Regions from separate parts of the Vibrio chaetopteri genome, predicted to be linked through region 3. Evidence: predicted binding sites of a transcription regulator. Region 3 holds the regulator's gene; each other region holds the start of a gene.
The links. The regulator PurR, encoded in region 3, represses purine synthesis genes. The targets are predictions, from matches to a motif close to TNANGNAAACGTTTNCNTNA.
Positions count from the first base shown of each region.

Region 1: a site for PurR is predicted at 1,849-1,868, ahead of ihfA (integration host factor subunit alpha). Genes of this name have one in related genera too.
Region 2: a site for PurR is predicted at 1,789-1,808, ahead of purL (phosphoribosylformylglycinamidine synthase). Genes of this name have one in related genera too.

Region 1 covers NZ_CP115920.1:1,817,996-1,821,193, forward strand. The annotation lists gene pheT (phenylalanine--tRNA ligase subunit beta) at 1-1,444, shown strand, start outside; gene ihfA (integration host factor subunit alpha) at 1,912-2,205, shown strand; gene PG915_RS08210 (RelA/SpoT domain-containing protein) at 2,311-3,087, opposite strand.
Region 2 covers NZ_CP115920.1:933,481-936,678, forward strand. The annotation lists gene mltF (membrane-bound lytic murein transglycosylase MltF) at 78-1,652, opposite strand; gene purL (phosphoribosylformylglycinamidine synthase) at 1,946-3,198, shown strand, end outside.
Region 3 covers NZ_CP115920.1:1,372,448-1,375,645, reverse strand. The annotation lists gene torR (two-component system response regulator TorR) at 1-14, opposite strand, end outside; gene torD (molecular chaperone TorD) at 295-933, shown strand; gene purR (HTH-type transcriptional repressor PurR) at 1,294-2,298, shown strand; cyclic di-GMP riboswitch class I at 2,475-2,562, shown strand; gene PG915_RS06230 (TfoX/Sxy family DNA transformation protein) at 2,678-3,198, shown strand, end outside.

The DNA.
Region 1 (3,198 bases), 450 kb from region 3:
TATCTTTGGTGGTGAAAAGTCTGGTGTAACTACTGAGACCAAAGATGTACTTCTAGAGTGTGCGTTCTTCGCACCTGATCATATCCGTGGTCGTGCTCGTAGCTACGGTCTGCACACTGATTCTTCAATGCGCTTCGAGCGTGGTGTGGACTATGCACTGCAAGTAAGCGCAATGGAACGTGCAACGGAGCTTCTGGTTGAAATCTGTGGCGGTGAAGTAGCACCTGTTGTTGCTGTTGAATCTGACGCTGATCTTCCTAAGCCAAACACTGTTGAACTGCGCCGTACTAAGCTAGATTCACTTCTTGGTCACCACATCGCTGATGCTGAAGTTGTTGAGATCCTAGAACGCTTAGGTCTAACAGTAACGACGACTGATACTGGCTGGACTGGTGTTGCACCAACATGGCGTTTTGACATCGCAATCGAACAAGACCTGATTGAAGAAGTGGGTCGTATCTACGGTTACGACAACATTCCAAATCAACACCCTGCCGCAACACTTAAGATGCACAACCACGTTGAAGCGAATCTTCCGCTTAAACGCGTACGTGACCTACTTGTTGATCGTGGCTACCATGAAGCGATTACATACAGCTTCGTTGAGCCAGAACAGCAAAAGCTTGTTGTGCCAGACGTTGAGCCGCTGATTCTGCCATTCCCAATCTCTGCGGACATGTCAGCAATGCGTCTTGGTCTTATCCAAGGTCTTCTAAACACGGTTGTTCACAACCAGAAGCGTCAGCAACCACGCGTTCGTTTATTCGAATACGGTTTGCGTTTCATTCCATGCGAGAGCGCTGAAAATGGCATGCGCCAAGAGCCTATGCTTGCTGGTGTGATTGCGGGTACTCGCAGCGAAGAGCATTGGGATATTGAAACCAATACGGTTGACTTCTTTGACCTTAAAGGCGACCTAGAAGCAATTCTAGAACTGTCTGCAAACGAGAAAGCATACTCATTTGCTGCGGCGAAACATCCAGCACTTCACCCAGGTCAATCTGCAGCAATCGTTGTAGATGGCAAAGAGGTTGGTGTCATTGGTACTATTCACCCAGAGCTAGAGCGTAAGTTCGGTCTAAACGGTCGTACTATCGTATTCGAAGTTGAATGGTCTGCGATCAACACGAAAGTGATTCCAGAAGCGGCAGGGCTTTCTAAGTTCCCTGCAAACCGTCGTGACATCGCCGTTGTTGTTGATGAAGCGGTAGCTTCTGGTGACATCGTTGCTGCTTGCCTAGAGCAAGGGGGCGAGTTCCTAAAAGACGCGAAGCTATTCGACGTATACGTTGGTAAGGGCGTTGAAGAAGGCAAGAAGAGCCTAGCAATTGCTCTGACTCTACAGTCTCTAGAGCGCACGCTTGAAGATGCTGATATCGCAGGTGCGGTAGATGCAATTGTTGCTCATATTTCTGAGAAATTTGGTGCATCACTGCGTGACTAATCGCGATTAGCGTATCAACGTGAATTACCTGAAAAAGCGAGTTGCTGAAAAGTAACTCGCTTTTTTTATACCTCGATATAATGGGGAAGAAAAACCCAGTTTCATATCGAATGTATATTGCAACTCTCTGTTTTTACACAATAAATTACAACTCATCTGCATCAAGGTCACTATTTTCAATTTTGTTTATAATTTTATTAAAACCTGCTTTTGTTTTGATTTTTAGAATAATACTCTACTCGATCGTTTTTGGGTAATCTATATCTCTAAATTATGCTAAAAACACGATAACTTGCTAAAACTTAAAGCAAAATCCTGACATAGTTCTGAAATAAAAAAGTTGGCGAAAATCAGAAGGTTGGCTTACACTTTTCAAAGTTGGCCTGTTATGTTGTTGATTGGTCGAACGAAATCTTAAGCGTTATCACTGTGATAACAAGGTATGAATTAGCTTTGAGGGGAGTTTTATGGCGCTCACAAAAGCCGATCTGGCTGAGAACCTATTTGAGAAACTCGGATTCAGTAAAAGGGATGCCAAGGAAACGGTAGAAGTGTTTTTCGAAGAAATTAGAAAATCACTTGAAAGTGGCGAACAGGTAAAACTGTCGGGTTTTGGTAATTTTGACTTGCGTGACAAAAATGAACGCCCGGGTCGAAACCCCAAAACTGGTGAAGACATTCCCATTTCCGCTCGACGCGTAGTGACATTCCGTCCGGGTCAGAAACTGAAGGCTCGAGTCGAAAATATCAAAGTGGATTAATGTCCTACTGTTAAACAAAAAGACCACCTAGTGTGGTCTTTTTGTGTTTTAGGGGCTAGGTGTTAGAGGGTATCGAATGCTAAGCCATTGCCCTTATAGAGCGACCTAGGCCGCTCGAATGTTGGTGGTAATGTAAGGTTGCCAAGCGTTTTGATACAGCTCCATTGACTGACGTCGCAGACTGGCAATTTGTGCTGTCTCAAACTCGTTAAGAGCACGGTTTTCAGCGGCTGCTCTGCGCTCAATTCCCTGAACAATTTCATACAAATCGTGTTCAGGTCCACTCTTAACATCTGCGATGTCTTTAAGGTGCAGTTGTACTTCAGCGATAATTCCGGTCTTAGGTAATTTAACCAAGATGTTTAGGTCACGATATCCAGACGCTGCTGGGCTTTTAAAGCGGTTTTTAACCCTTACTACCTGAGCTTCACGGCTAAGCGCTTCATAAGCGCCTACAAGGCTCTCTACGTCCTTGGCGACGATAGTGCCTCGAGCTAGGTCTGTGATCTGATTAACCTGACCGTTGAGCTCGGTGTCAATCTTCACTTTCGCTCGCTCAGCAGATTTTACGCCTGCAAAGTACGCATCGGTGTCAGTCAGTAGGGTGGTGGTTTTACAAAGCGCTTCTAGCTCATGTTGAGCCTGGTGGGCTTTGCTGTACAAGATGTCAAAATCGTTATGGGGTTGGAAGGCAGCGCCTTGAACAGCATCAATACCGTACAAGCCACTAAGACTGTGTTTGAATACAGATGGACAAACTTCGTTTTGCTCTTGCTTTCCTTTTGTTGGGGTGGAATCGGATTGATTAAGCGTGGCCGCAAATGCAGGTGCGCGGCTGAGTACCAATAGCATTAGTGCTGCAGTACGAAGAAACGTGCTCATTCTCTCTCCTAGTTACGTTATAAAAACGGGTACAAAAAAGGCGTTAACGCGCAGGAGTGTTGCTAACAATGATATGGGGTTCCTTATGGAAAACCCAACAAAAACTGTGTA
Region 2 (3,198 bases), 440 kb from region 3:
CCTTGCTGGTCGGATTTCAAGTGTGCGAAAGCAGTTTGTTTCGCACACATTGACACGGGTATAGAAACTCTCAATAGTTAGCGACCCGTATTACTACCTACGTTGGGTTTTACTAAGGTCTCGGCACCACTTAACGTGGAGTCCGAAGCAGAGACTGCACCTGATACAGGAGGCAGTGGCGGTATCACAATCAGTCCGTCGGTCGTCAATTCTTGCTCTGCTTGTTCGGCAAGCTGCTTGTCCACATGGCCAATGATACTTTGATAGTAGCGACGGATGTTTTCAACGTAGTTACGCGCTTCATCGCCACGCGCATAGCCATAGCGTGTTTGACTGTAGAATTTCTTCTGACGAAGCAGTGGCAGGCGATCTTTCACATCCGCCCAAGCATCCGGGTCGCCACCTTGACGTTTGGTCAGGCGTCTTGCATCCATCATATGACCAAAGCCAACATTGTAAGACGCCAGTGCAAACCAGATCTTTTCGTGTTCAGTGATGGAGTCTGGCACGCGGTCAACGATACGTCTTAAGTACTCAACACCGCCACGGACAGACTGCTCTGGATCCAGACGATTGGTGACATTGACGCTTTTTGCGGTTGGCAGCGTCAGCATCATCATACCGCGTACTCCAGTAGGCGACTTGGCAATTGGATTCCAGTGCGACTCTTGGTAGGCCAATGCCGCAATCAAACGCCAGTCGAATTCTTTAGAGTACTTCTTAAACAGCGGCGACCATTTAGGTAGTTTGTTGTCGAGAGCGCGAATGAAAGCGCGTGTATCGACGTAATCAAATACACCAATGTGACCGATATACTTCTCTTCTAAATTAGCCAGCTCGCCAGTTTGTTTAAGCTGGCCGAAGAACTCAATGAGCAGGGCATATAAGCTCTCATCTTCTGATTGGCGCATATACCAAGAAATCGGTTGGTCTTCGGTCATCTCGAAAGCGAGCGCCAAATCAGGATAGATACGTTGTGATAGCGATAGCTCAACCGAATCCGCCATAGTAAAGCGCAGTTTACCTTCTGACACTTGCTTAAGCAGGTCATTGACGTCTGCATTGGCATCGACGTAGTAGCGAATATCTGGATGCTGGCTGGCTACCGTGGCTAAGGTTTTTTCGAAATGTGAGTCTTTGACAATGGCAAACACCTCTTCGCCATCGGCTTTATCAATCAGCTCTTGTTGAGTATTCAGTAACTGCTCTAGGTTGCGCGGGCGCCACTGACCTTTTTTATACACCACTTGTTGGCTGACATAGTAGTAAGCAGGGCCTGCTCGAAAACTCTGAATACGCTCTGGCGACTGACTTAGGCCGGCGGCGATGATATCAATCTCGCCCTTTTGCAAAGCAGGAAATAGGCTCGCTTGGCGAAAGGCGGGTTTCATTTCTAGCTTCACGCCCAACGCATCGGCAAATTGTCTTGCAAGTTCGTAATCCAGTCCGGTTGGACCGTCGGGGCCGATGTAGTAGGAGAGCTGGTTATTGAGAGTACCGACACGAAGTACACCGCGCTCTTTGATGTTTTCTAATTCACTCTTTGGATCAGAATCGATTTGACAGCCGGCCAAGCCAATAGTGAGCAGACAGGCAGACAGCAATTTTAACCAGCGGCGGTTAGGCCAACGAACAACAGATGGACTTTGCATTAATTCATAGATCTCACAACGTTAGTGCTGCCTTTATACCAAAGCTGTGCGTGTTGGCAAAGCGAGATAGCAGAAACACCCGAGAACGGTCACTTTATAATCAATCTCTATGGTATTTCGGCAAAAGCAAAAAAAATGACGAAAACGTTTGCGCCAACGCTTACGTCACAAAAAATCCTCTATAATACCGCCGCATCAAGGTAGGAGAAATCGTTATAAGTTCAGTTTTTACTATTAACTGATTGAATTTATAAGAATTTCACCTAAATCAACTGCATAAGAGACCTAAGCACATGAGAATTTTGCGTGGTTCCCCAGCTCTTTCTGAGTTTCGTGTTAACAAGCTACTAGAGCTTTGTCGTGAACTAAACCTACCAGTAACAGGTATTTACGCTGAGTTTGCCCACTTTGCCGACCTAACGGCAGACCTGGATGCGTCTGAAGTTGAAAAATTAGAGAAGTTGCTGACTTATGGTCCAACTATCGAAGAGCACGAGCCAACTGGCACACTGCTACTAGTGACACCTCGCCCTGGTACTATCTCGCCATGGTCTTCTAAATCTACGGATATCGCGAATAACTGTGGTCTAGACAAAGTGACTCGTCTAGAACGTGGTACGGCATACTATGTAGAGACATCAAGCGAACTGACTGAGCTTCAACTTGTTGAGCTTAAAGCGGTTATCCACGACCGTATGATGGAAGTGGTTTTCTCTGATTTCGAATCAGCAGCAGCGCTGTTTCAAGTAGCAGAGCCAGCACCAGTTGCAGATGTTGATCTACTAACAGGTGGTCGCAAAGCACTAGAAGACGCGAACGTGACGCTAGGTCTTGCACTTGCAGAAGATGAAATTGATTACCTACTTGAAAGCTTTGTTACTAAGCTAGAGCGCAACCCAACAGACATCGAATTGATGATGTTTGCACAGGCGAACTCTGAGCACTGTCGTCACAAGATCTTCAACGCAGATTGGACTATCGACGGCGTGAAGCAAGACAAGTCGCTGTTCAAGATGATCAAAAACACATTCGAAACGACACCAGAGCACGTTCTGTCTGCATACAAAGATAATGCAGCGGTTATGGAAGGCTCTGAAGTGGGTCGTTTCTTCCCAGATCCAAAGACTCGTCAATACGGCTACAACCACGAGAAAGCGCACATCCTAATGAAGGTGGAAACACACAACCACCCAACAGCGATTTCTCCATGGCCAGGTGCATCGACAGGTAGCGGTGGTGAAATCCGTGACGAAGGCGCAACAGGGATTGGCGGTAAGCCAAAAGCAGGTCTTGTAGGCTTTACGACTTCTAACCTTCGCATTCCTGGCTTCGAGCAGCCTTGGGAAACTGACTTTGGTAAGCCAGGTCGTATTGTTAACGCACTGGATATCATGCTAGAAGGTCCACTAGGTGGCGCGGCGTTTAACAACGAATTTGGTCGTCCAAACCTACTTGGTTACTTCCGTACCTATGAAGAGAAGGTAACGTCTCACGCAGGTGAAGAAGTACGTGGTTACCACAAGCCAATCATGATTGCTGGTGGTAT
Region 3 (3,198 bases):
ACGTGATATTTCATATCTGTACTATCTCAATCTGTAATGACCGTGTCATTCTATTCATAACCATTCACAATTCTAGTCTACTACAGCATCGAACAGCACAAACCTACTTTTTTTTGATTCAAGACAACCAAAACCGTCGAATAGCATATGCAACAAAAACCAAATCGCACAAACATCTGACAAAGCACTATTTTTCATATTTTTTAATAAATTAACTTATTTATTCACACAACACGTTATTGCTATTCATCTTTATTAGCTAAAATAGAAGTATCATTTTTGGAGACAATACAAATGCAAGAAATCAAAGCATTTAATGAGCAACGTGCGGAAATCTATTGGTGGCTATCAAGCTTGTTTGCTTCTGAGCTGACCGACGATGAGCTAAGCAAATACCACAGCCCAGAAATACGTTCGTTTCTAACCGGACTTGGTGAAAACCCATCGCTGTCGGAGCCAATCAAAACCTTCACTGATTCGCTCAATAGATTGCAAGTACGTGAAGATGCTCAATTGGAGCTCTCTGCCGATTTTTGTGATCTGTTTTTAAAGACCGACAAGCATGGCGCACTGCCTTATGCCTCAATGTACATTGGTACTTCTGGCCTACTCAACGACCAACCTGCGCAAGAAATGGCAGATCTACTCGCCAAGTACGGTATTGCAGTAAATAAAGATCTCAATGAGCCAGCGGATCACCTTGCCATCGAACTCGATTTTCTAGGTAACCTTATCATCCGTTCGAACGAACTGGAGAACGACGCACTGCACGAACAAGCGGACTTCATCAATACTCATCTCATGAGTTGGTTGCCTCAGTTTGTTAAAAAGTGCCAACAGTTTGATGAATTTGGCTTCTACTCTGCTGCTGCAAGCCTCTTGCACGCCTTCTGTCTGTTAGACCTGACCTACCTTGCGGATGAAAACGACTAACTCCGATTTCAACTGATAGGTGCGACACATACTAAAGGCGCAAACGTGGTTTTCAGTCATCTGAGTCAATTTTGCGCCTTAGTTATAAATTTGTGGGATAAATGATTGCCAGCTCACTAAGCTGCGACTACAATTCGCCGTTTAAATGCAATCGCCCATTGGTATTACAGAAAATCATCTCCACTTAGGTGGCAATATCGAGCTTTGAGCTCAATTTGTTGATTCTGCCTAGGCTTGCATACACTTGCCGGTTTCCGCTTTTACATCCGTTTATTCACAAAAGCGCTGGAACCACTAAAATTAAAGCGGCACAAACGTTTACTCACTAATTCAATAAGCCGCGACTAATAGGATATCACTATGGCAACCATTAAAGATGTCGCCCGACTTGCTGGCGTTTCCACGACCACAGTATCCCATGTAATTAATAAAACTCGTTTTGTTGCAGAAGCAACGCAAGAAAAAGTGATGGCGGCGGTCGATGAACTCAACTACGCGCCTAGTGCTGTTGCTCGTAGCCTGAAGTGCAATTCGACTAAAACCATTGGTATGTTGGTCACCCAATCGACCAACTTATTTTTCTCAGAAGTTATCGATGGCGTTGAAAGTTACTGCTATCGCCAAGGCTATACACTGATTTTGTGTAACACAGGTGGTGTTTACGAGAAGCAGCGTGACTACATTCGCATGCTGGCAGAAAAACGCGTCGATGGTATTTTGGTGATGTGTTCCGACTTGACTGAAGAGCTTCTTGAGATGCTTGACCGTCACGCAGACATTCCAAAAGTGATCATGGATTGGGGTCCAGAGAGCTCTCAAGCCGATAAGATCATCGATAATTCAGAGGAAGGTGGCTATCTAGCGACTAAGTTTTTGATTGAGAAAGGTCATACCGATATTGCCTGTCTAAGTGGTCACCTAGAAAAAGCGGTATGCCAAGAACGCATCATCGGCTATAAACGTGCACTGGCGGAAGCCGGCATTGAGATGAAAGAAGATCGTATTCTTGAAGGTAACTTTGAATGTGATACTGCGGTAATCGCCGCTAACCGCATCGCCGCAATGGAAGAGAGACCAACGGCCGTGTTCTGTTTTAATGACACAATGGCATTTGGACTTATGAGTCGCCTTCAACAGCTTGGTGTAAACGTACCTGAAGATATCTCTGTTATCGGTTATGACAATATTGAACTGGCTGAATACTTTTCGCCACCGCTGACAACGGTTCACCAACCGAAGCGACGTGTTGGTAAAAATGCCTTTGAGATTCTACTAGAACGAATCAAAGATAAAGGTCACGAAAAACGCATTTTTGAAATGCACCCAGAAATTGTAGAACGTGACTCTGTCAAAGCCCTAACCTAACGCTGACAAAAGTGCCGATTTCGGCACTTTTTGATCTCTATTCAAAATTCCCCCCTACTGCTGTCAATTTTTTATTCACCTTGAGGCACAAACAACCAAACATTATTTGAACTAAGATCACATTTCCAAAGATCACATATCAATAACTTACGTAGTTTTCCTATATGCTATATGTGTCACGCACAGGGCAAACCATCTGAAAGGGTGGGACGCAAAGCCACCGGCCTAAACCAATTTTTATTGATAGGTAGCGGGGTTGCCGATGGCAAGGGCAAAGACTCAGTTATAGCAGTGGCTTAACAGAGCTCTGACACCCGTTTGCTATACTCTCGGACCTGATTTTGGTGACACAATCAATAACACCGAGAAAAGAATAAGCATGGATAATCCTATACTAAAAGATTCAATGCAGTTATTCGCTCAGCTTGGAAGAGTAAAGTCTCGATCCATGTTCGGCGGATTTGGCATCTTCGTAGACGATACGATGTTTGCATTAGCAGTGAATAACAAATTACATATCAGAACTGACCGTCAGACCATTTCCACCTTTAAAAAGCTAGGTTACAAACCATACGTTTATAAAAAGCGTGGATTTCCCGTGGTAACCAAGTACTTCGCACTACCAGACGATTGTTGGCAAGATCAAGACGCTATCTTGACTCATGCTAAACAGGCGCTCGCGTTTGCAAAAACTGAAAAAGAGCAGCAGTCTGAAGCGAAGCCAAACCGATTAAAGGATCTTCCTAATTTACGACTGGCAACTGAGCGTATGCTTAAAAAAGCCGGTATCGAATCTGTGGGCGATCTACAGCAGCACGGCGCTGTTGAGGCATTTAAAGCCATCCAAAGAACCCACTCTAGCTCAGTTGGGCTCGAGTTACTATGGGCACTAGAAGGCGC